3 regions of the Sporosarcina sp. FSL K6-1508 genome follow, and region 3 is predicted to be linked to each of the others. Evidence: riboswitches for the same ligand, from Rfam matches in the RefSeq annotation. Region 3 holds a riboswitch; each other region holds the start of a gene.
What was found. A riboswitch is a leader RNA that binds a small molecule or an ion and turns the genes downstream of it on or off. The one in region 3 is predicted to bind S-adenosylmethionine.
Positions count from the first base shown of each region.

Region 1: linked by a shared signal. The riboswitch ahead of MKZ11_RS07210 (bifunctional homocysteine S-methyltransferase/methylenetetrahydrofolate reductase) and the one ahead of metK (methionine adenosyltransferase) in region 3 are both predicted to bind S-adenosylmethionine.
Region 2: linked by a shared signal. The riboswitch ahead of MKZ11_RS07255 (methionine biosynthesis PLP-dependent protein) and the one ahead of metK (methionine adenosyltransferase) in region 3 are both predicted to bind S-adenosylmethionine.

Region 1 covers NZ_JBBOXF010000001.1:1,461,564-1,472,384, forward strand. The annotation lists gene MKZ11_RS07185 (GntP family permease) at 1-440, shown strand, start outside; gene gnd (decarboxylating NADP(+)-dependent phosphogluconate dehydrogenase) at 459-1,862, shown strand; gene MKZ11_RS07195 (hypothetical protein) at 1,929-2,495, opposite strand; gene MKZ11_RS07200 (PQQ-dependent sugar dehydrogenase) at 2,661-3,986, shown strand; gene MKZ11_RS07205 (hypothetical protein) at 4,096-4,293, opposite strand; SAM riboswitch class I at 5,449-5,555, shown strand; gene MKZ11_RS07210 (bifunctional homocysteine S-methyltransferase/methylenetetrahydrofolate reductase) at 5,727-7,601, shown strand; gene metE (5-methyltetrahydropteroyltriglutamate--homocysteine S-methyltransferase) at 7,645-9,939, shown strand; gene MKZ11_RS07220 (hypothetical protein) at 10,013-10,405, shown strand; gene MKZ11_RS07225 (NADPH-dependent FMN reductase) at 10,538-10,821, shown strand, end outside.
Region 2 covers NZ_JBBOXF010000001.1:1,475,882-1,486,702, reverse strand. The annotation lists gene MKZ11_RS07305 (AAA family ATPase) at 1-670, opposite strand, end outside; gene nadE (ammonia-dependent NAD(+) synthetase) at 910-1,734, opposite strand; gene MKZ11_RS07295 (nicotinate phosphoribosyltransferase) at 1,750-3,219, opposite strand; gene MKZ11_RS07290 (hypothetical protein) at 3,389-3,559, shown strand; gene MKZ11_RS07285 (hypothetical protein) at 3,737-3,904, opposite strand; gene MKZ11_RS07280 (AI-2E family transporter) at 4,247-5,284, shown strand; gene MKZ11_RS07275 (methylated-DNA--[protein]-cysteine S-methyltransferase) at 5,385-5,909, opposite strand; gene MKZ11_RS07270 (TIGR04104 family putative zinc finger protein) at 6,026-6,364, opposite strand; gene MKZ11_RS07265 (ABC transporter ATP-binding protein) at 6,533-7,264, shown strand; gene MKZ11_RS07260 (ABC transporter permease) at 7,261-8,016, shown strand; SAM riboswitch class I at 8,093-8,199, shown strand; gene MKZ11_RS07255 (methionine biosynthesis PLP-dependent protein) at 8,276-9,397, shown strand; gene metC (cystathionine beta-lyase) at 9,394-10,578, shown strand; gene MKZ11_RS07245 (5-methyltetrahydropteroyltriglutamate--homocysteine S-methyltransferase) at 10,624-10,821, shown strand, end outside.
Region 3 covers NZ_JBBOXF010000001.1:2,005,463-2,016,283, forward strand. The annotation lists gene menH (2-succinyl-6-hydroxy-2,4-cyclohexadiene-1-carboxylate synthase) at 1-363, shown strand, start outside; gene menB (1,4-dihydroxy-2-naphthoyl-CoA synthase) at 360-1,178, shown strand; gene MKZ11_RS10115 (o-succinylbenzoate--CoA ligase) at 1,274-2,719, shown strand; gene MKZ11_RS10120 (metal ABC transporter solute-binding protein, Zn/Mn family) at 2,806-3,774, opposite strand; gene yidD (membrane protein insertion efficiency factor YidD) at 3,935-4,165, opposite strand; gene MKZ11_RS10130 (Dps family protein) at 4,269-4,718, shown strand; gene MKZ11_RS10135 (putative motility protein) at 4,812-4,964, shown strand; gene MKZ11_RS10140 (transposase) at 5,054-5,362, shown strand; gene MKZ11_RS10145 (NUDIX hydrolase) at 5,409-5,870, shown strand; gene MKZ11_RS10150 (alpha/beta hydrolase family protein) at 5,860-6,651, shown strand; gene pckA (phosphoenolpyruvate carboxykinase (ATP)) at 6,801-8,387, opposite strand; SAM riboswitch class I at 8,570-8,687, shown strand; gene metK (methionine adenosyltransferase) at 8,879-10,075, shown strand.

The DNA.
Region 1 (10,821 bases), 540 kb from region 3:
CTATCGCAATTGCAAACATCGGCATGCTGCTTTTAATTATTGGCGGCGGCGGGGCATTTAAACAAGTACTCATAGATGGTGGTGTTGGGGGTTATGTAGCTGATTTATTCAGTGACACCTCCTTATCACCTATCTTGCTTGCATGGATTATCGCAGCTATCTTAAGGATTGCTCTAGGGTCAGCGACTGTTGCGGCTTTAACAACAGCTGGGTTGGTTATACCGATGTTAGGTACGTCTGATGTAAACTTAGCTTTGGTCGTACTAGCGACAGGGGCGGGTAGTTTAATTGCATCACATGTGAATGACGCCGGTTTCTGGATGTTTAAAGAGTTTTTTGGTTTGACGCTGAAAGAAACATTTGCAACATGGACTTTGCTTGAATCGATTATTTCAGTAGCTGGTTTAGTGTTTATTTTATTACTAAGTTTAGTGATATAGAAAGGGGTCTGAAAGTATATGAGTAATACAATTGGCATTATTGGTCTTGGGGTAATGGGCAGCAGTATCGCGTTAAACATGGCAAGTAAGGGTGAAAAGGTGGCTGTCTATAATTATACAAGAGAGTTAACTGATCAACTTTTAGAAAGAAGCAACCCCGAGCAAATTTATCCGTATTATGATGTGCAAGGTTTTGTACAGTCTCTGCAGTCACCGAGAAAGATATTTCTTATGGTTACGGCTGGTGAAGTTGTAGATACAGTGATTCGTTCACTAGTACCTTATCTTGAGCCGGATGATATTATCATGGATGGCGGCAATTCAAATTACCAAGATACTGCACGCAGATATGATGAATTAAAAGCTAAAGGAATCGATTATTTAGGCATTGGTGTTTCAGGCGGTGAAGAAGGGGCATTAAAAGGGCCTTCCCTCATGCCTGGCGGAGATAAGGAAGTGTATGAAAAAGTAGCACCTATACTTACTAAAATTGCTGCTCAAGTAGAAGGGATCCCTTGCTGCGTTTATATCGGTCCAAAAGGTGCAGGTCATTTTGTGAAAATGGTGCATAACGGTATTGAATACGCAGATATGCAGCTTATCGCTGAGGCCTATACTTTTTTGAGAGAGAAACTCCATATACCATTGAATGAAATTGCTGATATTTTTGAAACGTGGAATCAAGGAGAACTAAAAAGTTATCTAATTGAAATCACTGCCGACATTTTGAGAAAACAAGATGATAAAACAGGTTTGCCGCTTGTAGATGTAATCCTCGACAAAACTGGCCAAAATGGAACAGGTAAATGGACCAGCATACAAGCAATCGATAATGGCATCCCGGTGTCAATTATTACTGAATCGTTATTTGCCCGTTACCTTTCCCATGTGAAGGAGGAACGGGTGCATGCATCCAGTCTATTGGCAGGTCCAGAGGCTCGGGATGAAGAGTTAGATCAAGAAAAATGGATTGAATATGTAAGACAAGCCTTATATATGGGGAAAATCTGTGCTTATGCACAAGGGTTCACTCAATATAAAAGGACGTCGGAACTTAACGGCTGGAACTTGCCGTTAAAAGACATCGCGCTTATTTTCCGCGGCGGCTGTATTATACGAGCGGAATTCCTAAATACAATTAGTGAAGCTTATGATGCACAAGCGAGTATTGCTAATTTATTGGTAGCGCCATACTTTGTAGAAAAAACAAAAGAGTACCAACTAGGTTTAAGAAATGTAGTTGCGGAAAGCATGATGTCAGGTATGTCGTTTCCATCCTTAAGTGCTTCCCTCACGTATTATGATAGTTATCGTACAGGTCATTCCAGCGCAAATCTATTACAAGCACAACGTGATTATTTTGGTGCGCATACTTATGAGCGTACTGATAGAGAAGGCTCTTTCCATACAAATTGGAAATGACTTTATAATTCTGAAAAGACCTTTTGTGAGTTCAATGAACTTTCAAAAGGTCTTTTTGGCATTACTTTATTTCAGATCTAAAACCATGTTAATCTTACGAAGCAGAAACAGACCGAATTCTAACCATAACCAGCTGTAAATTAAGGAAAATCCAAAAATACCTATCATAGACTGTATGTTAAACCACGGAGAGATGACAGGGCCGAATAGCGGAAAGCCGAAAACGTACAAGGGTATACAAGCACCAAGCAGTAATAATAACCCATTTACAATTAAAATCCCAAACCGCCGATTTAACTTGCAGAATGTCCAGCCAAGTCCTAACCCGAGCAGACCTGTAGTGAATGGGAAAATAATCAATTCACTTGGTTGAATTAATAATAATAAACAACTAGTTAGTACATAAGTCGAAACACCCGAACGGAATGAAATCAATGCAGCCAGCAAAATCGGGGCAGTGGCAAATGGGCTAAAGAAATAACCAATTCCGGGTAACAACCCGCCAGCCGCTTGTAAAATTACTGCAAGTGCCGTCATCAAAGCCGTAAACGACATCTTTTTTGTACTTGGCCACTTGTCAAAGAATTGATGAATATCTTTTGGATGAGATGGTATGGATTCATTAAAATACACGGTCTCACTCCTTTTAGTTAAGCCTTTTCAACCAGTAGAAAATCTCATATCACATTGTCTATATATAGTATAAGAAAATGAGAGCAGCTGTGACTCGAATGAGTGCCCAAAAGCCCAATGGTTGAATAGATTGATAAGGAAACTGTGGAGAGGGGATAGTAGCAGATGACTGAACGGAACGGTATGGAACAAACTCCTTCAAGAAAGATTGATCCTAGAGATATCCAATTACCGCCTGGTTACACGATCGATGTGTTTGCTGCCGGTTTAACCACACCTATCAATATTACCTTTACCGGTAAAGGGGAAATGTTAGTTGCTGATTCTGGGATAACAGATGGCAATGGCAAAGTGTTAAAGCTGACGCAACAGGGGTTTACCGTAATAGCTGACGGCTTTAATCCTCCATTAACGGGAATTACTGAATACCAGGGCAATATTTACGTTGCACATCGACGCTATGTCACGATGATTTTGCCGGACGGGACTAAAAAGGACGTCATTGAAGGTTTGCCAAGTAACGGGGATCATCATAATAATCGGGTGGTGTTCGGACCTGATGGGAAAATGTATTTTGGTCAGGGAACTGCAACCAATAGTGGGGTTGTAGGGCTAGACAATAGTTGGGTTAAGGAATATCCATTTTTCCACGAATATCCAGGTGGAAGAATTACCTTGAAGGGACAGGGCTTTAAAACGTCCAGTTTTTTAGATAGCTTTCCAGATCGATTGACTACAACTGGTGCGTATGTACCTTTTGGGATTGCAGCCTATCCAGGAAAAGCAGTGGATGGAATTACACGTGCAAATGGAAGTATATTGCGCGCCAATGCAGACGGCTCTGAGCTGGAGTTAGTCTCATGGGGATTACGCAACCCTTTCAGAATACGATTTGATCGTTATAACCGTTTATTTGCAGCCAATCATGGGATTGACGTTCGAGGGAGCCGCCCAATCGCCAACTCACCGGATGAATTTCAGTGGATACGGCCTGGTTTCTGGTATGGTTTTCCGGATTTCACCGGGGGATTACCCGTGACCTCGCCACAATTTAAACCAGAGGGAAAACCACAGCCAACATTTCTCTTAGCTGAACATCCTATGCAACCTCCCCGACCAGTAGCCACTTTTCCGGCACACTCCGCAGTGATGGGATTCAGTTTTAATGAAAGCCCTGCCTTTGGTCCAGTCGGGGATGCTTATATTGCCGAGTTCGGAGCAAATGCTCCTGTTACAACTGGAGGAAAACAATTACCCCGTGTAGGGCACCGTATTTCCCGCATCGATATGCAAACGGGGCAGGTACATGTGTTTGCATTGAATCGATCGGGTCTCCCAGCTTCAGAAACGCATGGGGGCGGCTTCGAACGGCCCATTGATGCCGTTTTTGACGTTAGTGGTGTCCTTTATGTCGCTGACTTTGGGCTCTTTGCTGGAAAAAATGCCATTCCTGAGACAGGGGTTATTTGGCGGGTAACAAAAAAAGCTTAAAAGTGCCAGTTGAGGAGTCCGTTTTCTATACAAACCTATTTCTTCATAACAAAAAGACATGTGCGGTTGTGGAACCGTACATGCCCTGAAATATCGACTTTTCAGCCGGTTACTGGAACATTGTTAGTAAAATCACAATGACCCCAAGCATGATTGAAATCCATGCCAATACTTTTTGTGGATAAGCTAAACAGATTAATCCGAGAACGAGTGCGGCGCCACCTAACCAATAAGGGGCATAAAAGAATCCTGCTACGGCTAAAATAATTGCCAGCCAACCAATCCAGATGCCTAAGGAAGTTTTCAAGTCAATGACCTCCTTTCACTTCAACGGGAACAACAACTGGGTAAACCGGTGATTCGTTATTGTTCTTATAATTTATTATATGCAAGGTTATAGAATTTGCAGTGATCAATAGGGGCATTATTATTTATTTAGACGACTATTCAAGAAGATTTCAGAGATGCCATTTCGGGAAGAAAAAAATTGAAACTATGAAATATATATGTTGAATTAAAGAATCCCATTGAATCTGCTATGGCGGTCAATAATGAGAGAGTTGTAGTTCGGGGTGTGGATTGTAAATCGCTTGGCGCTTTGGGGGTGCCTTTCGCCGTAAGCCTGGATTAGCGCTTTGCATCCAGTCTTACGGCTTCGGCGACCCCTTTGCCGCGCCTGCGCTAGGGTGTTCATCATCGAGAGAAATGTGATTTTGAGATGTATATGCCGAGATTATAATGTGAGTAGTAGTTGATACTATATAAATTGAAATAAAGAATTCCACTGAACCGCTACGGCGCTAGGGGATGCCTCCCGCCATAAGCCAAGCAGCTTCGCCGCCAGTCTTATGGCTTCGGCTACCCCTGTTAAGGCGCCTTCGCTCAGTTTATACACCGGATTCAATAGTTCAACATATAGAATTAGAGTCAAGAAAGACACACTCCAGATTGCAGATTTCATCACAGCTAATGAAATGCGCTCTCTCACATCGACCATCCAGCGAAGGCGCGACTTCGTGGTAGCCGGAGCGATAAGACTGAGGAGGGATGCAGTTCAATCCCTCCCAAGTGCTCTCCTTTCCGGCTTATCGCGGGAGGCATCTACAAAGCGCCGAAGCGATATTAGCAGGATATCTAATCCATTCCTCATGTATTGGGACATTCGTTGATCACATTCGATCGATTTATGGCACTCCAGGTTGTAGGTCTTATCCCCGAAAACGAAATGCGCTTTCTCACATAGAGGCCATCCACAAGGCGTCGAAGCCGTATTGGTGGGAATTCCATTTCACTACAAGTATTGGGGTCTTTTTCAGTGGCCTCCCAAAAACCCTTGTAAAGCGCATATGCTGTATTCATTTTTTCAATATATATAATGTTTTTTTAAAAAGGTGTTGCTAATTTTCCAACAATGAGGTAAAGTCTGTAATAACATAAGTAAACAAATCCAACTTAATAGTTTTTCTTATCTAGAGAGGTATAGGGACTGGCCCGATGACACCTCAGCAACCGCCATTTTGGCACGGTGCTAATTCCAGCAAGCCGGAAATGCGGCTTGGTAGATGAGGAGAAGACTTATTCAAATTTAGAGTCTACTTCCTTTATTAAATACAGGAAGAGACTCTTTTTTGTTTTTATAAATTCTTCCAATAAGTAACATAATTTCAAAATGAAGGTGTTTTAAAACGGATTTTCAAAACAATATTTGTGGCAGTGGGAAAAAGAAAGGAGAAAATATAGTTGTCGAAATTACTGGATACCATGAAAGAACGCATTTTAATTGGTGATGGGGCAATGGGAACCCTTCTTTACTCACATGGGGTGGATCTGTGTTTTGAAGAACTGAACTTGACGCATCCCGATCAGGTGCTTCACATCCATCAGGCATATATTGAGGCGGGTGCTGACATTATACAAACAAACACCTATGGTGCCAATTATATAAAGTTAGCACGTCACGGTTTAGAGGACAGCGTAAAAAAAATAAATAAAGCAGCTGTCCAAATTGCAAAAAAAGCTGCCGGCGAGAATACATTCATCCTTGGAACTATCGGGGGGATTCATGGTTCCCGAACATCTATCGGAACAAAGGATGAAATCAAGCGCAGTTTCAGAGAACAATTGTATTGCCTGCTACTTGAAGGGGTAGATGGACTACTTTTAGAAACCTATTACGATTTTGATGAATTAACAACTGTACTCAAAATAGCACGTGAGGAGACAGATCTTCCAATCATTACAAACGTTTCGATGCATGAAGCCGGCGTACTACAAAATGGCTTGGAGCTTGCGGACGCATTGCAACAATTAGAAGATCTAGGCGCTGATATAGTCGGCATCAACTGCCGACTTGGTCCACACCATATGTTGAAATCTTTAGAAACTGTCCCAGTGATGAAGCGTGCCCTGTTATCGGTGTATCCGAATGCCAGTTATCCAGGATATAAGGACGGTAAATTATTTTACGAAAATGAACCTGACTATTTCGAGAAATTTGCATTGAATTTTAGGAAGGAGGGGGTCAGTTTAATTGGCGGATGTTGCGGGACAACGCCAGAACATATTCAAGCATTAGTGAAAGGACTTCCAAATCGAAAGCCGATTATAGAAAAGCTTGTTAAAAAGAAGGAAGCAAAAATAGAGGCTACGGAGTCTAAGACGAATGGAATGCAAACACCAACATTGCTTGAAACAGTGAAAAAAAGACATTCGATAATTGTTGAACTTGATGCGCCCAAACATTTAAATACGACTAAATTCTTCGAAGGGGCCCAGGCGTTAAAGGATGCAGGTGTAGACGCTATCACATTGGCTGATAATTCCTTGGCGACCCCAAGAATTTGCAATGCTTCAATGGCATCGCTTGTTAAACAAAAGATTGGGGCCACACCCCTTGTTCATGTGACATGCCGGGATCGGAATCTGATTGGCTTGCAGTCACACCTCATGGGATTACACACATTAGGTATCACTGAGTTATTGGCAATTACGGGAGATCCTACAAAAATAGGCGATTTTCCCGGTGCAACATCTGTTTTCGATGTGACATCCTTTGAATTGATTCAACTTATCAAGCAATTTAACGGAGGCATTTCAAAGTCAGGAAAGTCATTGCAACAGAAAACGTCATTTACTGTGGCAGCGGCCTTTAATCCGAATGTTCGCCATTTAGATCGCGCCGTTGAGAGATTAGAGAAAAAAATAGAAGCTGGAGCCGATTATTTTATTACCCAGCCAATCTATAGCAAGGAAAGAATTATAGAAGTTTACGAGGCAACAAAACATATTGAGACACCGACATACATCGGAATTATGCCGTTGACCTCGTCGCAAAACGCCGAATTTCTGCACAACGAGGTACCAGGCATTAAGTTGACAGAACAAGTACGAGCAAGAATGGCATTATCTAACGGGAATCGTGAACAGTCTACGAGAGAAGGGTTAGAAGTTTCTAGGGAATTGATCGATGTGGCACTTGAGCATTTTCATGGCATCTATTTAATAACACCCTTTATGCGTTACGACATGACTGTGAATTTAACGGAGTATATACACAGCAGAGTGGACGCCGTTGTTGCAAGGGAGGTGATTCAAACCGAAAGTATCGTCTATTAAAATATGGAAAATAAAAAATAAAAAATAAAGGGGATAACATACGATGGTAAAAGTACAAAGTTCAAATAACGGGTACCCAAGAATTGGTGGAAAACGTGAATGGAAAAGGGCATTGGAAAGCTTCTGGAATGGAGCAATTTCAGAAGAAGAACTTTTAAAAATAACGCAAGAACTACGTTTAGATAGCCTTCGAAAGCAAAAAGAATTCGGTATTGATCTTATTCCGGTTGGAGATTTCTCGTTATATGATCATGTGCTGGACACCTCGATTATGTTTGGTGTCGTGCCAAAACGCTTTGCATATGCAGGCGGCAAGGTGCCTCTGGACACGTATTTTGCAATTGCCCGCGGAACTAAGGACGGGGTTGCTTCTGAAATGACCAAATGGTTCAATACAAATTATCATTATATTGTTCCAGAATTAGAAGGTGTAAAACCGAAACTAGTAGAGAACCGTCCATTGGCATTTTATAAAGAAGCAAAAGAAAAGTTGGGCATTGAAGGTAAGCCTGTACTTTTAGGTCCAGTTACATATATTAAACTGGCAAAGTCTTTCGGTGAAGAGAATTTCCCGGCTTTATTAAAACAGTTTACGCCCTTGTATATAGAGGTGTTGAAAGAGCTTGAAGAGGCCGGCGCAGAGTGGGTTCAGATTGATGAGCCAATTCTTACAAGCAAGTTGTCGAAAGAGGATTTTGAACATGTGCATCAGGCATATGCAGAGATCCATGAGGCAGTGCCAACATTAAAAATTATCCTGCAAACTTATTTTGAAAAAGTTGCTAATTATGAAGCAGTTGCTGCGTTGCCTGTACAAGGATTGGGTCTGGATTTTGTTCACGGTGATTCACTTGAATTGCTGCAGAAATACGGTTTCCCTAAAGACAAAGTACTCGCAGCGGGTGTCATTGACGGTCGGAATGTGTGGCGAGCGGATCTGGATAGTAAATTAACAGTGTTAGAAGAAATTCAGGCTTTTGTTGAAAAGGAACGTCTTATTGTTCAACCGTCGGCTTCATTGCTCCACGTGCCGGTTAGTACACAACCGGAAGAAAAATTGGATTCAATTATAAAGGGAGGCCTTTCGTTTGCCGATGAAAAGCTTGCTGAAATTGTTATCCTTAGTAAGGGCGTCCACGAAGGAACAGAAACTATTGCGACAGAGCTTGAAGAAAGCAGAGATGCACTTACTCGCCTAAATAACTCGAAATACCGGCAAAACGTTGAAGTGAAAGAAACGATCGAAAAGTTAACTGAACAAGACGTGAATCGCTCATTACCATTTGCAGAACGGATTATCGAGCAACAACAACGCTTTAAGTTGCCTCTTCTGCCGACAACAACAATTGGGAGTTTACCGCAGACACCAGAGGTAAGGCAGACGAGATCCAAATGGCGCAAAGGGGAAATTACAAATCAGGCCTATGAGCAATTTATTAAAGATCAGATTGACAAATGGATTGAAATTCAAGAGGCTATCGGCATTGATGTTTTAGTTCATGGAGAATTTGAAAGAACGGATATGGTCGAATACTTTGGTGAAAAGTTTGAAGGTTTTGCAGTGTCGCAGTTCGGCTGGGTTCAGTCGTATGGTTCACGTTGTGTCAAGCCGCCACTCATTTTAGGGGATGTTGCATTTAGTGAGCCGATTACTGTGAAGGAAAGTGTCTATGCGCAATCGTTAACGACTAAACCGCTAAAAGGGATGCTGACGGGTCCTGTGACAATTTTGAATTGGTCCTTTGTACGCGACGATATTCCTCGTTTTGATGTATTGAACCAAATTGCATTTGCACTTCGTCAAGAAATTGAAGAGCTTGAAAAGAACGGCATTCGTATGATTCAGGTAGATGAACCCGCACTTCGAGAAGGTTTGCCCCTTGATCCCGAGAAAAAAGATAGCTATTTGGATGCTGCTGTCTATGCGTTCAAACTAGCAACTGCTTCAGTTGAAAATGACACGCAAATCCATACACATATGTGTTATTCGGAGTTTAGCGGCATTATCCAATCCATTAGTGCGCTGGATGCGGATGTTATTTCGATTGAAACATCAAGAAGTCATGGCGAAATCATCGCGGCATTTGAGAACAATACGTATGATAAAGAAATTGGCTTAGGTGTTTATGATATCCATAGCCCGCGCGTTCCAAGCAAGGAAGAAATGAAACAAAATATTAATCGTGCCCTTAAAACCATTAATCCGAACCAATTTTGGATTAATCCGGATTGCGGTTTGAAAACAAGAAAAGAAGAAGAGACGATTGAAGGTTTGAAAGTAATGGTAGCAGCGGCGAAAGAAGTTAGGGAAAGTCAATTGGTTGCACAAAAGAATTAATTTTTTAAAATAAGTTCTTGAATAAGAGAGGCGTCTCCCCGTGCGTTAGTTAATGACGGAGGGGATGCCTTTTGTGATTGGTTGGCGAGGGAGATATGAGCGGTCGAGTGTAGTTTACGGTCGGTTGCTGAGGAGATATGAGCGGTCGAGTGTAGTTTATGATCGTTTGCTGAGGAGATATGAGCGGTCGAGTGTAGTTTACGATCGGTTGCTGAGGAGATATGAGCGGTCGAGTGTAGTTTATGATTGTTTGGCGAGTAGATATGAGCGGTCGATCGTAGTTTACGATCGTTTGACGAGGAGATATGAGCGGTCGATCGTAGTTTACGATCGTTTGACGAGGAGATATGAGCGGTCGATCGTAGTTTGTGATCGGTTGGCGAGTAAATATGAGCGGTGGAGTGTAGTTTACGATCGTTTGCTGAGGAGATATGAGCGGTCGAGTGTAGTTTACGGTCGGTCGTGAAGGATAGTACTCCACGGTATCTTTTAGTATACTATGGCACTACAAAGTGCGTACTACTTATTTCATTTTATTTGTGTATACTTAAGATAGGAATTAGCTTTATAAATCATTTATATAGAGGAGTTTTACATTATGGCAATTAAAGTAAAGGCAATTATCGGCAGTACAAGTTCAACTTCATTCAACTTGAAACTAGTTGAACATATGAGAAATCGTTATGCAGATCAATTAGACATTACACCGGTTTTCATCAATGATCTTGAAATGTTTTCAATTGATACAGAAAGCAATCCATCTGCAAACGTAGTGGATTTTAAAAATAATGTTAAAGATTCAGATGCTGTATTATTTGCAGTCCCTGAATATAACTTCTCGATTCCAGGCGCAATGAAAAATGCAATTGACTGGTTATCACG
Region 2 (10,821 bases), 530 kb from region 3:
TATAGGACTTTATGGTATCGTCGACCAAAACATTGGTTACAGCGCCCTGCAGTTCTATTAAATCAGCAAGTGAGATAGCTGTTTCTAAATTATCAATAGGCACCGCTTTTTCAGCGCGATTTAACACTTCGATCTCTTCAGCCTTTGTTGGATAGCCCATTTTCAGCTTGAATAAAAATCGATCCAGCTGTGCCTCGGGTAAAGGATATGTCCCTTCATATTCAATCGGGTTTTGTGTCGCCATGACAAAAAACGGCTGGGGTATCTGCATGGTCTCTCCATCAATCGTTACTGAGGACTCTTCCATCCCTTCCAGTAGAGAGGATTGAGTTTTAGGTGAAGTTCTATTTATTTCATCGGCCAAGATTATATTCCCCATAATTGGCCCTGGTCTAAATTCAAACTCCATCTCTTTTGGATTGTAAATCGATACGCCTAAAACATCCGACGGAAGCAAGTCAGGTGTAAATTGGATGCGCTTAAAGTCTGCTCCAATTGACTTGGCTAATGCTTTTACCATCATTGTTTTTCCAACACCCGGTACATCTTCAAGCAAAACATGTCCTCGGGCCAGAAGCGCGGTCACACTCAATTCGGCGATATTTCTTTTCCCGATCATTACTTTTTCAATATTTGTTAATACTTTTTCAATCATCTCTTTATATATCATTTCAGTTCCCCCAATTGTATAGTACACTCAACTTATCCGAAAATTAACAAAACATACCCTCATAATACAGGATATCTAATTTTCACACAACTCAGGTGTAATAATGAAAAAAACAAAAGGACAAGCACCAAGGTATTTGTGTCTGGACTTGAAATTTTCCCTCTCGCAGTTTTTCCACAGACAAAAAACGTTATAGTTTCATTAAATAAAGAAAAGGCCCCCGGTAGGAGCCCCATAAATCACTTCCAGAAATCATCAAAGATAGTAATTGGCAGATGCCGTTTGTGTTGCGAACGCAGGAAATGGTTCTCAATTGCTGTACGCGGTCCTTCCGGCAGCTTTTTCCCTTCAAGATAATCATCGATATCGTCATACGAAACACCAAGTGCAACTTCATCAGGCAATGCTGGTTTATCTTCTTCCAAATCTGCTGTTGGCACTTTCATATAGAGATGCTCAGGGCAGCCAAGTTCCCGCAACAACTCTTTCCCTTGGCGTTTGTTCAATCTGAATAGCGGCATAAGATCTGCACCACCATCTCCAAACTTCGTATAGAATCCAGTGATTGCTTCCGCCGCATGGTCACTCCCGAGCACAATGCAATCATGCATTGATGCAACTGAGTATTGGACTTTCATCCGTTCCCGCGCCTTTTCATTTCCTTTAGCGAAATCGTTCAACGTAACACCTGCAGCCGTTAATGCACGTGCACTCGCATCGACAGCTTCTTTAATATTAACGGTGTAAATCATCGTGGGCTTAATAAACTCCAGTGCATCTTGACAATCATCCTCGTCAAACTGGGAACCATAAGGCAATCTGATTGCTATGAATTTATAGCGTTCCGTTCCTTCCTCACCGTTCAATTCATCGACAGCCAGCTGGGCAAGTTTTCCGACAAGTGTTGAATCCTGTCCACCTGAAATCCCTAACACAAAACCATTTAGAAACGCATTTTTCCTTGCATATTCTTTCATAAAGTCGATTGATTTCCGCACTTCTTCTTCAGGATCGATAACGGGTTGCGCCTTCAGCTCTTCAATGATCTTGTCTTGTAATGTCATAATCGATAAACCTCCTTATTGATTAATAAAGTCTTCCACCATTTCCTGGACTTCCTGGATGTTACGCATTTTATTGTCCCAACATTTCTGGCTTAAGTCGACTGGATATTCTTCAGGATTTAGAGATCGTTTATATTCATCCCATAACAATTCAAGGTTTTCTTTTGCGTAGTTACGCATTTGTTGAAGTGTCGGATTAACATAAATGACGCTCCCATTCTCTACCACTTTCACATGCAAGTCTTTGGCTTCGAAATTCGTAACAAACTTCGAGATGAATGTGTGGACTGGGTGGAACATTTTAATGCGTTTTTCGGAAGCAGGATCCTCATCATGCATTGTAATATAATCCCCTTCAGCCTTGCCGTTTTCTAAGTCGATAATGCGATATAATTTTTTCCGTCCAGGTGTTGTCACTTTTTCTGTTGTTGACGAGATTTTAATCGTGTCTTCCATTTTACCCTCGGCATTTTCAATCGACACAATTTTATAAACTGCTCCTAATGCCGGTTGGTCATATGCTGTGATTAATTTCGTTCCGATTCCCCACACATCAACCTTTGCGCCTTGAGCCTTCAAGTTGAGGATAGTATATTCGTCCAGATCATTTGAAACGACAACTTGTGCTTCCGTGAATCCGGCTTCATCCAACATACGACGCGCTTCTTTTGATAGGAATGAAATATCCCCGCTGTCGAGACGGACACCGATGAAATTGATTTTATCGCCAAGTTCTTTTGCAACTTGGATAGCCGTTGGAATACCGATTTTCACTGTATTATAAGTATCTACAAGGAATACACAATCCTTATGTCTCTTAGCATATGAATGAAATGCTTCGTATTCGCTTTTATATGCTTGGATCATTGAATGGGCATGCGTCCCAGCTACGGGTATATCGAATCTTTTTCCTGCCCGGACATTACTCGTGGCCTCAACACCGCCAATGAATGTAGCTCGTGCTCCCCAAATCGCCGCATCCATCTCATGCGCACGGCGTGTCCCGAACTCCATCACAACTTCGTCTTTGACAACTTGTTTGATGCGGCTCGCTTTTGTCGCAATCAATGTCTGGTAGTTGACGATATTAAGCAGGGCTGTCTCCATCAGCTGCGCTTCGATAAGCGTTGCTTCCACGCGAATAATCGGTTCATTCGCAAAAACGAGTTCCCCTTCAACCATCGAATAGACATCACCTGTAAAACGGAGTTCTTTTAAATAAGAAATGAAATCTTCTTTATAACCAAGATCGTCACTCAAATAAGCAAGATCACTTTCGCTAAAATGAAATTCTCTTAAGTAATCGAGAACACGCTCAAGCCCTGCGAATAGCGCATACCCATTACCGAACGGCAAGTTTCTGAAAAACAGTTCAAAAACCGCCTTCCGTTCATGGATACCATCTGCCCAGTATGATTCCGCCATATTGATTTGATATAAATCCGTATGTAAAGCCAAGCTGTCATCTGCATATTTCGAACTCATGTCAATCTCCTTCTTCCGCATTCTAATGGTACAAGTATACACTATTTACCCTAAAACCGACTTAACATAACATGATTTGACAATCCTATTTCTCATTTCCTCAATTGATGAATGATTTTAGTTGCTAGTGCCATATTAAAGGGGATTGATGAAACGGGGAGGTATTGTTATGGAAGAAGACAACAAGAAAGAATCAAAGCAGAACGAAACTTTATCCGAAAAAATAAAAACAGGCAAGATAGACCAAAACGGCATTCACGAAGAATTGTCAAGAGAGTTTGCAACTCTGGGTGATCGGAAAAAGGCAATGATTGATTTATACCGTTCTACTGAAAAATAAAAGTTGCTCTAGTATGTTGAAATAAGGAATCCAATGATTCCGCTACTACGCTAGGAGCTGCCTACGCTGTATACATTTATTCAGCGCCATATGTGTTGATTCACCAAATATAGGCTGTCAACACTGCTTACTTTTGTGATAAAACACTTAACTCCTTATGTACGGGTTGCTCGGCGATCACTGCACCATTATCCAGATTTCTGCTGCGTGGGGAGGCGATAAAATCGAATCCCTGCGTAGTTTTTTCGTTAATGGTATGATGGAATTTCGTCCGTGCTCCCCAAAGATAGATACACGTTCATCAAAAACTTTCGAGAACGAGTGAATTACCACCTTCCCATCCATAAGGCGATGCCAAAGATGCAATTTCAGCTGCTTACTCCTTCTTTATTACACTTCCTTTTCGATTTTAAATCAGTCATACCTTCTATATAACGTCATTCTATTACTTGTCTGATCTTTGCTAGAATAAACAAAAAGGCTTTAGTAAAAGCGGTGATATACCCGGAATTTCATCTTGAGTCACTTGCAACCTCTGTATTTATTATCTCATCTCCCATTTGCATAACTTTTTTTTATAAAAAACTAGTTTTTAGCTTGTAATCTCAACCAATCATGTTAATACTAAAATGAAAGGTTCTATCAGTCATGTTCACTTTTAATTAATTATGAAGGAGCTATTATCATATGAATGGTGTATTGGATATTTTCGAAAAAAAGGGACCACGGCGGATTCTTATCTTCGCTTTGATTATATTAATTCTTTACAGTGTTAGAAGTATGATGAATATCATCTTACTTACATTTATTTTTGCATTTTTATTAAACCGGCTTGTTGAATTTACGGTAAAGCGTGTACGGTTAAATCGTAAATTATTAGTGATTTTAATGTATACATTGATTGTTGGAATACTTACGATAGGCATCGTAAAATATTTACCTTTAATCACCTCGGAAATCAGCCAACTTATTATACGAATTACCACCTTCTATTCACAACCACATGACAGTGTACTACTTAAATACTTGGAATCTATTATCTCAAGTAATCAAATTGCAGCCTATTTGGAAAATGGTTTTTCTTTTCTACTAAAATACTTTACTGATATTAGTAAAACAAGTATTCAAGTAATGCTCGCTTTACTATTAAGCCTATTTTTCTTGTTGGAAAAACCGCGTTTAATTGAGTTTACAAACAAATTTAAAGATAGTAAGATTGCTCCTTTCTATTATGAAATTGAATTCTTCGGCAAAAAATTTGCTCGGACATTCGGAAAAGTAATTGAAGCCCAATTTATCATCGCGATCGTCAATACTTTCTTGTCTGTAATCGTTTTGATTGTACTTGGATTCCCGCAAATAATTGGCTTGGCAATCATGATTTTCTTTTTGGGACTCATTCCTGTTGCCGGTGTAATCATTTCCCTGATTCCATTAACGTTGATTGCTTTTACAATTGGCGGATTTCTAAAAGTTGTCTATGTTTTCATTGCAGTAATGATTATTCATGCCATAGAAGCATATATCTTAAATCCAAAGCTAATGTCTTCAAAAACAGATTTACCCGTTTTTTACACGTTTATCGTACTCATTTTCTCGCAAAACTTCTTTGGCGTATGGGGACTCATTATCGGTATTCCCGTATTCGTTTTCCTTCTTGACGTACTAGATGTAACGGATAAAGAACAGGTGATTTCTGTATCTGCTCCAAAAACTAAAAAATAAAAAAGACAAGAGGAGATTTTGAATTTTCCTCTTGTCTTTTTTCACCTCTTGTAAGATGGCCTTTATTCGGTCTAACTTAATAAACGATCTTATTTCCCATTTATATTACTATGCTGTTTTCTACCCTCAGCAACTCCTCTTTCATCTCTAAACCGGCCCTAAAACCACCCAACTTACCGGTTTTTGCAATGACACGATGACAAGGTACAATTATCAATACTGGATTCGCGCCGATAGCGGTTCCGACTGCTCGTATCGCGGTCGGTTTTTCAATCCTCTTGGCAATATCCGAATATGAAACCGTCTGCCCATATGGGATTTCTTGCAGTGCCTTCCAGACAGATTGTTGAAAAGGTGTGCCGTGAAGATCGATTGGCAATGAGAAATCCTTACGCAGCTCTTTCAAATAGTCGACCAACTCCATCGTATATGGTTGCAAGATACTCGCCTCTTCAGACAGCGTATAACTCGGAATCCACTTCTTCACCCATGTGACAAGTTCTTCGAATGGCGCATTTGGGCTACCGATATAGCAAAGACCTTCTGTCGTTGCAGCGATATACATATTCCATTGTGAATGCTTAAGCAATGTCCAATACACGTTAGCTTCCCTATTTTTCTCCATTGGTCTGCACCTCCATTACGTTTTTTTCGGTCTTGTTTTGACATTTGCCTAATTTGCAGTTTGAATACCGTGTTGAAGTAGTTATGAATGCATGTTTAAAACTGTGGATGGTATTTTCACCAGAGCGGTTCGTCGTCATTCGATAATTCAATCATGTATAGAGAAAGAGTCATTGCTAAAACCGTGGTTACAATCAAGCTTGTAATGACAATCGGCAAAGGGGCTTCAAATAGTACTGCTGGAATAAGTGTCACAATAGGAGCAATGGATATCAGGCCTGTACGCTTTCTAGAACCGGGAGTGACAAACTGTTTTTCACCGCAGTACGAGCACTCCACTCCACTGCTAAATCGAAGGAACTTGATGAACGTATTCTTCCAATTCCATTTGCGGTTACAATTTTTACATGTCGGCATTTTCTCATCTCCAGTTAATACATATACGATCTTGATCACTAACAAGTTTCATTTGTTCCTCAATAAAAGTAAATCTTCCTTTCTGGGGAATAAAGGTAGACAAATACCAATGAACGATTAGCAACAAACACTTTTTAGAACTATAATAGAGTTTTCTTGCATGATAAAATACGCTATATAAATAAGAAGTTAGTAGGAGCGAATTGAATGTCTAATTTTTATGAACCTGCCTTGCATTTTCATAACGTCAATTATTCCATTGATGATGTACATATTTTAAAAAACATAACGGGTTCCTTTCCAAAAGGGAAAATCACTACGCTTGTTGGCCCATCCGGAGCAGGAAAAACGACGTTGCTCAAATTATGTAATGGTTTGATATCCCCCACTTCCGGCGAGATTTATATTCATGAAAAACCAATTCTCACATATGAGCCGGTTGAACTCCGCCGTCATGTCGGAATCGCCCTTCAAAGTGCACCAATGATAAAAGGTACCGTCTTCCATAACTTAGCACTCCCTTTGGAACTTCAAGGTGAAAAAATGCCTGAACAGAATGCGGTTGAAATTCTGGAAGACGTCGGGTTGGATAAACAGTTTTTACATAGGAAAACGGATGATTTGTCAGGTGGACAACGGCAGAAAGTATCAATCGCCCGTACACTGATTAATCGCTCTGAAATCCTATTGCTGGATGAAATAACCTCCGCCTTGGACCGATCATCATTACATGAAATTGAAGAGTTGATCGTTAAAATCAATCGGAAATACGGCGTGACAATCATTTGGATTACACATAACTTGCAGCAAGCGTTATCAATCGGCGATTATACCTGGGTGCTTATGGACGGTAAAGTCATTGAAACGGGCAAAAGTGACTTATTGAAATCGCCGACAAATGAATTCGTGAAGCAGTTTGTACAAGGAGGCGAAGAATGAGTTATTTGACGTTATCCATCACACTTATTTTTGTTATCATCCCCCTCCTACTATCGAAAACACTGCGCTTAGGGTTGGAAAAAGATACGCTTATTGCAACAGTCCGATCCATTATCCAGTTGCTCGCTGTAGGATATATTCTCAAATTCGTCTTCGATTCCGAAAATCTTTTGTACATCGGATTGATGGTTACATTAATGATCGCGGCAGCGACGCAAAACGCACGGAAGAAAGGAAAAGCAATCGAGGGAATTACGTGGAAAATCGCAATCACATTAGTTTTTATCGAAGTGCTTACACAAAGCATTTTACTAGGCTTCCAGATTGTGCCGCCAACCGCGCAATATATCATTTCAATCAGCGGTATGGTCATTGGTAACTCAATGGTTCTCTCGATTCTCTTTCTAAATCGATTTACAGCCGAGGTCGAAACCTATCGTGACGAAACAGAACTTATCCTTTCACTCGGCGGAACGCCAAAACAAGCAATCCATAGGCAGCTCATCAATGCGATTAAGGCAAGTATGATCCCAACTATCGAAAGTCAGAAGACAATGGGCTTAGTCCAGTTACCCGGCATGATGAGCGGTCAAATTATCGCAGGCGCCGACCCCATTCAAGCGGTTCAATTCCAGTTGCTCATTATCTTCCTATTATTGACGACAGCGGCAGTGACAAGCGCATTACTTGGATTTTTATCATATCCCAGTTTATTCAACCAACGTATGCAACAACTCAGGGAGAAGCATTAACAATCTACCCCTTGTTTTATTTTCCATAGCGTGCTAAAGTTATGGAAATTGTTTTTTCACATAATTTCATATTTTATTCTTATCAAGAGAGACCGAGGGAATGGCCCAATGACGTCTCAGCAACCAACCTGTTCAGGTACGGTGCTAATTCCTTTAGGTGTCCATTTCCCTAGAAGATAAGAAGATTGTCTGCGATATTTCGGGGACCCTCTTCTTACAGAGGGTCTCTTTTTTTATTTCAAAGAAAAGGGTGACTATAATGACAAAAAGAAGTTTGGAAACAATTCTAGTGCAATTAGGCAATAACAGTGATTCGAAAACAGGTGCTGTCAATCCGCCGATTTATTTATCAACTGCATACAAGCATAAGGGTCTCGGCCAATCGACTGGCTACGACTATACAAGAACAAAAAATCCGACCCGTTCCATTTTAGAAAAAGGCATTGCTAACTTGGAGGGTGGAGATGGTGGTTTCGCTTGCAGTTCCGGCATGGCGGCGATTCAGTTAATCCTTACCCTGTTTCGTCCCGGTGATGAATTAATTGTTCCAGAAGATATTTACGGCGGCACATACCGCTTACTCGAACAGTATTCTGATGTCTATTCAATCCACACGTTGTACACGGATTTTACTGATGTAAATGAAACCGAGAAGTTGATTTCGCCGAAGACGAAGGCACTCTTCATCGAAACACCTACGAATCCATTAATGCAAGAATTCGATATTCTTCAGTATGCCGAACTCGCAAAAAAACATGATTTACTGTTAATTGTCGACAACACGTTTTTAACGCCCTATTTCCAAAGACCAATCGAACTAGGCGCCGATATTGTCATGCATAGCGCAACGAAATATATCGGCGGGCATAATGATGTTCTCGCTGGTCTTGTCATAGCAAAAGGCGAGAAACTTTGCGAAAAATTGGCTGCCAACCATAACGCAATCGGCGCGGTCCTTTCCCCTTCTGATTCTTGGTTAATAATCAGGGGGTTGAAAACACTGCATTTAAGGATGAAACAGCATGATGCAAATGCAAAAGTAATCGTAGACTTTTTGAAAGATGAACCGCTTGTAGCAGACGTTCTCTATCCAGGCAAAGGTGGTATGCTCTCATTTCGATTAAATGACAGTCAATCGGTCGGACCGTTTCTTGAAAATCTGCAACTCATTACATTTGCGGAAAGTCTGGGCGGGGTGGAAAGTTTTATAACTTATCCAGCAACGCAAACACATGCAGATATCCCGAGAGAAGAACGGATACGTCGAGGTGTCTGCGACCGGCTTTTACGTTTTTCTGTTGGAGTAGAAGAAGCGGATGATTTGATTGCAGATTTGAAGCAAGTATTTGCAACTTTGAAAAGTGAGGTGCTAGTGCCATGAGTTTGAATGAAGAGCGATTAGAAACAACTATCATTCACGCATCCACAAGGGGAGAATACGAGCGGAAATCAGGGGCTGTTAATGTTCCGATTTACTTATCTTCCACGTTCCATCAAGAAAGTTTTGATGGCTTTGGACCATATGACTACAGCCGGTCGGGCAATCCAACGAGAGAGGCTTTGGAGAAATCCATCGCCACATTGGAAGGCGGTGCAAGAGGGTTGGCGTTCGCTTCCGGAATGGCTGCTATCTCCTCTGCATTTATGCTTCTTTCTTCCGGCGACCATATCGTTGTCACTGAAGATGTATATGGCGGAACGTACCGCTTTGTGACCGAAGTTTTGCCAAAGTTCGGGATTGACCATACATTTGCAGATTTGACGAATGTGGAACAAACGGCCCAAGCTATTCAGCCAAATACAAAAGTAATTTACATCGAAACACCATCTAATCCTCGTTTGGGCATTACGGATATTGAGGCCATTGTAAAACTTGCAAGAGAGAATGATTGTCTAACGTTTCTCGACAACACATTCATGTCACCACTCTACCAGCGCCCTCTTGACCTAGGCGTCGATGTCGTCGTTCATAGTGCAACTAAATTTTTATCGGGTCACAGTGATATCATTGCCGGTTTAGCAGTGACAAAAGATGAGACACTCGGCAATCGATTGGCATTCATCCAGAATTCATTTGGATCCATTCTTGGCGCACAAGATTCCTATGCACTAATTCAAGGGATCAAAACATTAGGTGCTCGCTTAATGCAGTCATCCGGATCAGCACAGAAAATAGCTGACTATTTGAATGCGCATCCTTTAGTAGAAGAAGTATTTTACCCAGGATTAGCAAGTCATCCCGGCTATACCATCCACTCGAAACAGTCGAAGAGCCCTGGGGCTGTCTTATCTTTCAGTTTGCCAGATAGAGAAACCGCAAAAGCTTTTGTTGAAAATGTCCGAATTCCTGTTTTCGCTGTAAGTCTCGGCGGCGTTGAATCTATTCTTTCCTATCCTGCAACTATGTCCCATGCTGCCATGCCGAAAGAAGAACGGGAGAAACGCGGCATTACCGATGGGCTTCTGCGCTTTTCTGTCGGTCTCGAACACGTGGATGACTTGATTGCTGATTTTGAACAAGCTTTGATAAAGGCGAATAACATTGTTGCCCTAATTAATTAAGCCCAGCTACAGATAACCATATTCGTTAGAAAGAGGGTAGTAAAATTGACGAAACAAATCGCGGAACCAACTTTAACGAAAGCTCCATTCAAAGCAGACCATGTGGGGAGTTTCCTACGACCAGAACGCCTAAAACAAGCCCGTCTCCAAAATGAAAACGGTGAAATCACTGCCGAAAAATTACGTACAATCGAAAACGAGGAAATCACAAAGCTCGTGCAAAAACAAAAAGATGCTGGACTA
Region 3 (10,821 bases):
AATATTCCCTTGTTCTCATCACAAAAGAAATTGCTGGCGGAAAAACAGTTGGCAGTGAAAAACGAACGACTTAGTCAAAGTGAAACGGGCCTTGCAAATAGCTTGCGCGGAATTGGAACAGGCAGCCAAGCTTCTTATTGGGACAGACTCCATACAGTCAATCTTCCTGTTTTGCTCATAACGGGGGAACTCGACACGAAATTCGTAAATATTTCCCGGGAAATGCAGAGCTATTTCCCTAATGTCCGCCATGAAACGATAGATCATACTGGACATGCAATTCATGTGGAAAAACCGGATACATTTGCTACAATGATAGAGGAACATATTTCAGAGTTGAAAAATCGAGGAGGATCACTATGACACGTCAATGGGAAACGATACGTACATACGAAGACATCAAATATGAACAGTATGGCGGCATTGCAAAAGTAACAATCAACCGTCCGGAAGTGCGCAATGCATTCCGACCTAAAACGGTAATGGAATTAATCGACGCATTTTCACGTGCACGGGATGACCAAAGCATTGGTGTTATCGTGCTGACAGGGGAAGGCGAGAAAGCATTCTGTTCAGGCGGAGACCAATCTGTACGCGGTCACGGCGGATATGTCGGGGATGATGAAATACCACGTCTTAACGTTTTAGACTTGCAACGTCTGATCCGCGTTATACCGAAACCGGTTGTCGCAATGGTTGCAGGATATGCAATCGGCGGCGGACATGTTCTTCATGTCGTTTGTGATTTGACGATTGCTGCAGAAAACGCGGTTTTCGGACAAACAGGACCAAAAGTCGGTTCATTCGACGCAGGTTATGGTTCGGGCTACTTGGCACGAATCATCGGACATAAGAAAGCGCGTGAAATCTGGTTCCTATGCCGTCAATATAATGCACAGGAAGCGCTTGACATGGGGCTTGTCAATACAGTGGTTCCTTACGAGCAACTGGAAGACGAGACCGTACAATGGTGTGAGGAGATGCTTGGTATGAGCCCGACGGCACTTCGTTTCGTAAAAGCGGCAATGAATGCGGATACGGACGGACTTGCGGGACTTCAGCAATTAGCTGGCGACTCAACACTTCTTTATTACACGACAGACGAAGCGAAAGAAGGCCGCGACGCATTCAAAGAAAAACGCAAACCGGACTTCGGGCAATTCCCGCGCTTTCCTTAATCAATAAAAGTGAAAGCATTCTGGTGCTTACACTGAATAAAAACTAAGAAAGCTGCCTCTCATCGGGCAGCTTTTTCTGAATGGAAGGTGATTGCATGATTCCAAACTGGTTAATACAGCGCGCATATTTAACGCCTGACAAAACTGCTTTTTCTTTTGAAGATAACAAGTGGACATTTGCACAGCTAAAAGAGCGTGCAATGATTCTCGCACGAAAACTGAGAACGAACGACCTGAATGAGGGAAGTCGGATTGCTCTACTTGGACCTTCCAATGCAGAAATGGTATTCATAATCCATGCTTGTATACTCGCAGGACTTGAAATCGTCATGTTGAACAGTCGATTGTCGAAAAAAGAAATTGAATACCAATTGGAGGATTCAGGTGCCACAACGGTTATCGTGGCAGATGAATTAAAAGGCTTCATTGCTGATACGACGATGCAGCAGCTTACTTTTTCTGCAATTAATGCCAGTGCTGAACAATCATTTGTGACCCAGGAAATATGGAAATCCGACAGGACCATCACTATTATGTATACCTCAGGCACAACGGGATTTCCTAAAGGTGTAAGACAAACAGCGGGCAACCACGTTTCAAGTGCGCTGTCGTCAGTTTTGAATCTGGGGCTAGATGAAGAAGACGTCTGGCTCTGTGCGATGCCGCTCTTCCATATTAGCGGTTTCTCGATTCTCGTCCGTTCTGTGCTTTATGGAATGGAGATCCAGTTACATGAGAAGTTTGATGCCGTTAGATCTGCGAAAGCAATTCAGAATGGGTCAGTGACACGGATGTCCGTCGTTTCACTTACATTGGATAAGGTCCTTCGGGAACTTGAAAAGGACAGTATGGGGGCCCATCCCTGGTTCAAAACGATGCTTGCAGGGGGTGGTCCAGTGCCAATCGATTATTTGAACCGGGCACAGACACTTGAAGTTCCCGTACTTCAAACATATGGCATGACGGAAACTAGCTCACAAACAGCTACCCTATCTGCGGCTGATGCTATGAGAAAGTTGGGGTCTGCAGGTAAACCATTATTTTTCAATCAAATCAAGATCAGCGAAACAACTACCCCTAATGAAAAAGGGGAAGTATTTATACGCGGTCCCCACGTTACGCCTGGCTATATCGGCCGTTTCGCAAGTTTAGATCCATTGGACGATGGCTGGCTTCCGACAGGCGATATCGGTTATCTTGATGAAGAAGGCTATTTATACATTGTTGATAGAAGATCTGACTTGATTATTTCAGGCGGTGAAAATATTTACCCGGCCGAAATTGAAAATGTACTTGCAGCGCATCCGAATATCCGTGAGGCAGGTGTTTGCGGGCAAGAACATTCCGAGTGGGGAAGTGTCCCGGTTGCGTTCGTTGTTGTGTCAGGAAATGTAACCGCGGAAGAGTTAACATCGTTTTGTGAAGAGCGGTTGGCCCGCTATAAAGTACCGAAACTATTTCGCTTTATCGACGAACTTCCAAGAAATGCATCCAAGAAATTATTGCGGCGTAAGTTGAAAGAACTGTTGGACTCGGAGTAAAGGTAGAGTTTGGACTGTCATAGCAAATCGCAAAAAAGGCCGTCCCGTATACCAGAAGATCGGTATACGGGACGGCCTTACTTTAATTACTTACCACTCAATGCTTTTTTCAACGTTTCGATGTTTTGCTCCATCAAAGAAAAATAAGTTTCGTTGTTTTTTATATCATCAACTGTCAATACACCTAGATTATGAAGCATAAGTGATTCAGCACCGAGTTCTTTGCGGACGACTTCTGTTAATTTGGAAGATACGTTCTGTTCAAATAGTACAGAGTGGACGTTCCTTTCTTTTGCTTCTTTCACGATTTCGGCTAATTGCTTTTGTGAAGGTTCACTCTGAGAATTGAGTCCTGCAATGGCGACTTGCTCAAGGCCGTAAGAATGGGCAATGTAACCGAATGACGCATGTGAAACATAGAACGTTTTAGATGGGGCATTGTCCGCCATTTCTTTGAATTTACCATCGAGTTCGTCAAGTTCAACTTTCAATTGGTCAAAGTTCTTCTCGAATTCAACTTTCATTTCGGGAGCCGCTTCACTTAATGCCTCTTTGATGGAAGTTGCAAGTTCGACGCTTAGCACTGGTGAAATCCAGACATGCGGATCGAGACTGCCATGATCATGATCTTCGTGACCTTCATGTTCTTCGTGTTCTTCATGTCCTTCATCAAGCATTTCTTCAGGAATTGCTTCGGCCGTCGCTATCATTTTTACATGTTCATTCTTCAAGGTTTTCTTAGCATTATCCACAAAACCTTCAAGCCCAAGTCCCACATAGAAAAACAAATCTGAATCAGCAAGTGCCATCATATCTTTTTGAGTAGGATCAAATGTATGCTCATCCGAGCCAGCGGGATAAATAGACTTCACATCCACATAGTCGCCGCCGATTCGTTCCGTGAAGTATTGAAGTGGATAGACAGTTGTATAAATGGAGAGCTTATCATTAGTTGTTCCGGTTGCAGCTTTTTCTGTTGTTGAAACTTTAGTGCCACAAGCAGCGAGTAGTAAAACTGTAATTAGTGAAACGATTAATAATAGTTTCTTGTTCATAGGGTAATATCCTCCGTGTTTTAATAGTAATGATTCCGATTTAGGTAACTTGCTTTTTTATCATACAAGAGAGATTCCGATTTGGCAACTAAATGAGCAATTTTATTTTGAACAAAGAAAAACGGCTCAGCATTCTTGCCGAACCGTCTTGCTATTAATCCTACATTTTGTCCGAATCCTTCTCCGGCACTGGGTCAAAACCGCCTTCATGGAATGGATGGCATTTTGAAATCCTGCGTACAGCAAGCCAGGAACCTTTTAATGCTCCATGCTTTTCAACCGCTTCAATCCCATAGTGGGAACAGGTTGGATAGAAACGACATGAAGGCGGTGTCAATGGCGAAATAATTTTTTGATATAATTTAATGATACCGATCAAGATTTTCTTCATTTCGATTACTCCCTATTAATGCCTCTAGGTTTATTGTAGTGGGTTTGGTGGTAAATGAACAGAGAGATGAATTATAGCTAACAACAAAAGGGAGAGATTTTTTATGTCTAAAGAACTTATCAATGAATTGAATGTTCAAGTATCCACGTGGTCGGTGATGTATGCGAAACTCCATAACTATCACTGGTATGTAAAAGGTCATCATTTCTTCACGTTACATGTAAAGTTTGAAGAACTTTATAATGAAGCGACGTTACATATGGATGAAATCGCAGAACGTATTTTAACACTCGGCGGAGATCCTGTAGCAACGCTGAAAGAACATCTTGAACAATCTGTCGTGAAAGAAGCAACGGGAGATGAAAAAGAAGACAGCATGGTGAAAACTGTCGTTAATGATTTCGGTGAAATTATGAAATCGTTGAAAAAAGGCATGCAACTGGCTGCGAAAGATGGCGACGATATGACGGAAGACTTGTTGAACGCGACATATCAAAGTATCGAAAAACATCAATGGATGCTGAATGCATTTCTCGGTGAAGATAACAAATAATTATTTTTTATTGAAAATACTAGAAAAATGCCGATAATAAGCTTGTGAAAGGAGTGATGGCAAGTGGATATGACCTCCATCATGGCAAGTCAATTGAGAAGTTTACAATCGACTGTTCAGATGAGCGTATTGAACAATGCTCTTTCAATGAACACTTCAGCTGCAACAGAAATGCTGAAAGGTTTATCTGATCAGCCTGCTGCAGCCCATCCTCATAAGGGAGCTTCGGTTGACGTGCAAGCGTAAATTGAGAAAAAGCATGTATCTCCAGTAAAAGGGGATGCATGCTTTTATTCATATTGAGCCATGCTAAAAAGAAAAAAAGGATGGTTGGCATGGAAAAATACAAAATGTACGTTTCGGTCGTGAACCAACAAATTTATTATCAGGCGGATGATTCACCGTGGGAATATGAGGTCGATGTCGAACGTGAGTATATTCCGATTTTTCATCGTTTATTTAAACAGATAGACGAACTGGAATTCCGGAATTTCCTGAGAGCGCATTTACCGTTTATGCCTTATCACTATGGGCGGAATAATCATAACGTCGATCAACGCACGATGAAGATTTATGCACTTATTCATGAATTCACGGATGAGAAGTCGAAGCGTTTTATCGAGAAGCTCCCGTATTTCCGTTGAAAGGATTGCTGTCCTTCGCTAGACTGTACAAAAGGACGTGATCACCATGCTTGAATTTAATGATATAAATGGCGGGCGTGTTGAGCTGACATTTGGAATGAACCAGTTTGGAATGCCAGCAAGACACGTTCTCGTTATACTTAAACATAATGGGAAATGGCTGCTAACTCGACATTCATTAAGAGGAATCGAATTTCCGGGCGGAAAAGCAGAAGTGGAAGAAACAATCGAGGAAGCAGCTATTCGGGAAACAATTGAAGAAACAGGCGTGACTATTTCAGGTCTTGTTAATTTCGCCGAGTATGTCGTTCAGAGCAATATCACCTTTTGTAAAGCAGTTTTTACAGGAAAAGTTGTAGAAATTGCTGATAATCCGAAACTTTACGAAACGGAAGGCGCACTGTGGATGTCAAATGAAGAACTTGATGCTTGCGAAGAATTAAGTTTTCATATGAAAGATACAGGAATGGAAGTATTAAGAAAGTGGGTGGAAGAACATGAGTCATGATGGTGCTATTGTTCATAGCAGGTCTTATCCTTCTCCAAACCCGAATGTCAGCCTTGAAGAAATTACATATTTATCAGATGGTTTGAAAGTGAAGGGGCTTATGGCGGAACCAATTGCAGCGGGGAATTATGAAGGCATTATCTATTTAAGGGGCGGTATGCAGCATATGGGAATGGTTCGTCCTGCTAGAATCGCCCAGTTTGCTTCTCAGGGATTCGTTGTCTTCGCACCCTATTATCGTGGGAATAGGGGAGGAGAAGGCCGGGATGAGTTTGCAGGGGCAGACCGTCAAGATGCAGTGAGCGCTGTCGATGTGCTGAAGCAGAGCCGGAAAATAAATGCGGAAAGAATTCATTTATTTGCGTTTTCGCGAGGCGGTATCATGGCACTTTGGACTGCTATTTTAAGAGATGATATCACTTCGGTCGTTACATGGGCAGGTGTATCCGATATCATATTTACATACAAAGAACGGGTAGATATGCGAAGGATGATGAAAAGGGTTATCGGCGGTACACCGAACAATATGCCAGATGAATACAGGAAACGAACGACATTGTTTCGTATAGATGAAATTGAGGCAGCCGTACTCATCATTCACGGCATGATTGATGAGAATGTGTCCTTCCAACAAGCAAGATTACTTGAAAACGCATTATCTGAACACAATAAAGTCTATGAAACATGGTACTTTCCTGAGTACACGCACTTCATCCCACCTGCTATGAACGCTCAGCTTGTACGTGATTTATGTGGTTGGATGAGAAGGCAAGGGAAGTGAATAGGGTTAAATTAATTTTCAACGTGAAAAGTTTGGAGCATTTATCTGTGGGAAAAGGTGCAAATTGGAGAGAAGTGTAGCAATTACAGTTTCGTCGCACAAAAAAACGGATTAGCACAAGTGAATGTGCTAATCCGTTTCAGTTTTAGTTATGCAACTGGTCCGCCTTTACGTAAAATATCTTCAGAAACTGTACCGAATTTCTTGAAGTTTTCACGGAACATGTTTGCCAATTCGTTTGCTTTTACATCGTAAGCATCACCGTCTGCCCATGCATTGCGCGGGTTCAACACTTCTGTTGGAACGCCTTCAATGGATGTTGGCATTTCAAGGCCGAATACGCCGTTCGTTTCTGTTTCAATATCGTTCAATTTACCTGCAAGTGCTGCGCGTACCATTGCACGTGTATATTTGAGATCCATACGTTTACCGACGCCATAGACGCCGCCAGTCCAGCCTGTGTTAACAAGGAAGACCTGTGCACCATGCTCATCGATTTTCTTCCCGAGCATCTCAGCGTATACTGTCGCTGGAAGTGGAAGGAAAGGTGATCCGAAACAAGTTGAGAAAGTGGCTTCAGGTGAAGTGACTCCGCGCTCAGTTCCAGCAAGTTTAGAAGTGAAACCGCTTAGGAAGTGATACATCGCCTGCTCTTTCGTTAACTTAGAAATTGGAGGCAGTACGCCGAATGCATCTGCCGTCAAGAAAATGATTGTTTTCGGATGACCTGCTACAGAAGGATCGACGATATTATCGATTGCCTGAATCGGATATGCTGCACGTGTGTTTTCTGTCAATGTGCCATCGTCATAATCGGGAATGCGCGTATCGGGATCAACGACAACGTTTTCTAAAACGGATCCGAAACGAATTGCGCCGAAAATTTCAGGTTCTTTTTCTTGAGATAAATTAATACATTTTGCATAGCAGCCGCCTTCGATATTGAATACACCAGTATCAGACCAGCCATGTTCATCGTCGCCGACCAATTTACGGTTAGCATCTGCAGAAAGCGTTGTTTTGCCTGTTCCAGAGAGACCAAAGAATAATGCAACATCTCCATCTTCCCCGACGTTTGCAGAACAGTGCATCGGCATGATATCTTGTTCAGGAAGTAAGTAGTTCATAATAGAGAAGATTGACTTTTTCATTTCGCCGGCATATTCAGTTCCGCCGATAAGAACAATACGTTTTTCCATTGAGACAATAATGAATGTCTCAGAATTCGTGCCGTCTATTGCAGGATTCGCTTTAAATGAAGGAGCCGATACGATTGTAAATTGTGCTTCGTGTGTTGCTAGCTCTTCTTCTGTCGGACGGATAAACAGCTGGTGAACAAACAGGTTATGCCATGCAAATTCATTCACGACGCGTATGGAAAGACGTGAAGCAGGATCTGCACCAGCGAAACCGTTAAAGACGAACAGCTCATCTTTTGTTTTCAAATGATTAATCACTTTATTATATAGTGAATCGAAGTTTTGGGAAGAGATTGGACGATTGACGCTGCCCCAATCGATTTTGTCTTTGGAGGACGCTTCCTCGACAATATATTTATCTTTAGGAGAACGACCTGTATACTTTCCTGTCTGAGCCGTAACTGCTCCATCTGAAGTCAGTTGGGCTTCACCTCGTGAGATCGCTTTTTCAACAAGCTGTGGAACTGAAAGTTGAACTTTTACATTTTCACCAGAAAGAAGTTTGTTAAGGTCGTCGCTAATTTTCGCAGATATCATAATTATGTACCGTCCTTTGCGTATAGTCCCATATAATTGGGTGTCATCACATTTCTTAAATAGTATAACACATTAAGAATAATAAACTATACTAATTCAAACCTCAAGCATTTAGTTGCAAATTAGGCAAAAAGATTTGACATGCACGAAGTTATTTCGTAGCATATATAGTTGAACGGATACTCTTATCCCGAGCTGGTGGAGGGGTCAGGCCCTATGAAACCCGGCAACCTGCAATGACAATTGGTCTGCGCGAAGGTGCCAAACCTGTAGCAAGGCACAGTCCTTGTATGATAAGAGTGAAAGGTGCTTTTGAAATCATGCCTTTCCTCATGTATTATTACGTGAGCGAAGGGCTTTTTATATGATATCGCCCTTAATCCTCGTGTATAGAGCTCGAAATGGCTTGTAGTCTATTCCACATATGGAAAGACTCTACATGGGACATATGAGTACCGTATCAATCTCGTAGGATATAAGGAGGAAACGAAATGACTAACCGCCGACTATTTACTTCAGAATCGGTAACTGAAGGGCATCCAGACAAAATGTGCGACCAAATTTCGGACGCGATTCTAGACGCGATTCTAGAAGAGGATCCGAATGCACGCGTTGCATGTGAAACGACAATCACAACAGGCCTAGTCCTTGTTGCTGGAGAAATTACAACATCCACATATGTTGATATTCCAAAAGTTGTTCGGGAAACTGTTAAAGGAATTGGTTATGTGCGTGCCAAATACGGTTTTGATTGGGAAACATCTGCAGTCCTAACTGCCATTGACGAACAATCTGCCGATATTGCTGCGGGCGTGGACCAAGCACTTGAAGCGCGAGAAGGTTCAATGACAGAGGACGAACTTGAAGATATTGGAGCAGGTGACCAAGGCCTGATGTTCGGTTACGCATGTAATGAAACACCCGAACTGATGCCGTTACCTATCAGTTTAGCGCATAAACTTTCACGTCGTCTTGCAGAAGTACGTAAAGACGAAACGCTTACGTACTTGCGTCCGGATGGTAAAACGCAAGTGACGATTGAATATGATGAAACGAATACGCCCGTACGAATCGATACAATTGTTATTTCAGCACAGCATCACCCAGAAACGACTCTTGAACAAATTCAGCGTGATATTAAGGAATACGTCATTAATCCGGTTGTACCAGAAAATCTGATTGATGAAGACACGAAGTACTTTATTAACCCGACTGGCCGTTTCGTAATAGGGGGCCCTCAAGGGGATGCGGGTCTTACAGGTCGCAAGATTATTGTTGACACATATGGCGGTTATGCCCGTCATGGAGGCGGTGCATTTTCTGGGAAAGATGCGACGAAAGTCGACCGTTCTGCTTCTTACGCGGCTCGTTATGTTGCGAAGAACATCGTCGCTGCAGGACTTGCAGACCGTTGTGAAGTCCAACTTGCTTATGCAATCGGTGTCGCTCAACCCGTTTCGATTTCTATTGATACATTTGGGACAGGTACTGTCGAAGAAAGTAAACTTGTTGAGCTAACGCGTGGACTGTTTGACCTTCGTCCAGCTGGCATCATCAAAATGCTAGACCTACGCCGTCCAATTTATAAACAAACAGCTGCATACGGTCACTTCGGTCGCACAGACATTGATTTGCCGTGGGAACAGACAGATAGAGCTGCTGCATTGAAAGAACAAGCGGGACAATAAGTTAGTATAAACGCTGGAAGCGAGGGAATTTGCCTTGTCTTTCAGCGTCTTTTTGTTAGAAGCAGTTTTTATAAGATTACTTTGTTTGGTGCAAATAATTGATGCACTGTCATTCTAAATATTAGTGAATAAAAGATTTCCTTCAAACCCAATTCGGCGCTAGGGGATGCCTACACCCAGTTTATATAGCGTATTCTATACTTTAATTTATATAATTAATGAAACATTATGAATTTGATTGTATATTATATATGTTGAATTAAAGAAGCCCATTGAATCTGTTGTGGCGCTCACCAATGAGAGAGTTGTAATTCAAGGCGTGGATTGTAGAACGCTTGGCGGCAAAGGGGAAGCCTTTCGCCATAAGCCTGGATTAGCGGCTTCGCATCCAGTCTTACGGCTTCGGCGACGCCTTTGCCGCGCCTGCGCTAGAGTGTTCATTATTGAGAGAAATGTGATTTTGAGATGTATATTCCGAGATTATAAGGTGATTACTATTCGATACTATATATTGAAATAAAGAATTTCATTGAACCGCTACGGCGCTAGGGGTAGCCTCCCGCCATAAGCGAGGGTACTGAAAAAGTACGATTTCCTTCAATCCCGTTGATTTCCTTTCCGAGCGGACGCTTTCCGCGGGCACGGCTTCAGCCTCCTCGTCACTACGTTCCTGCGGGGTCTTCAGCTCGCGCTGTTCCCGCTGGAGTCGCCGCTCTCCACTACAATCAACTAGGTCTTTACAAAAA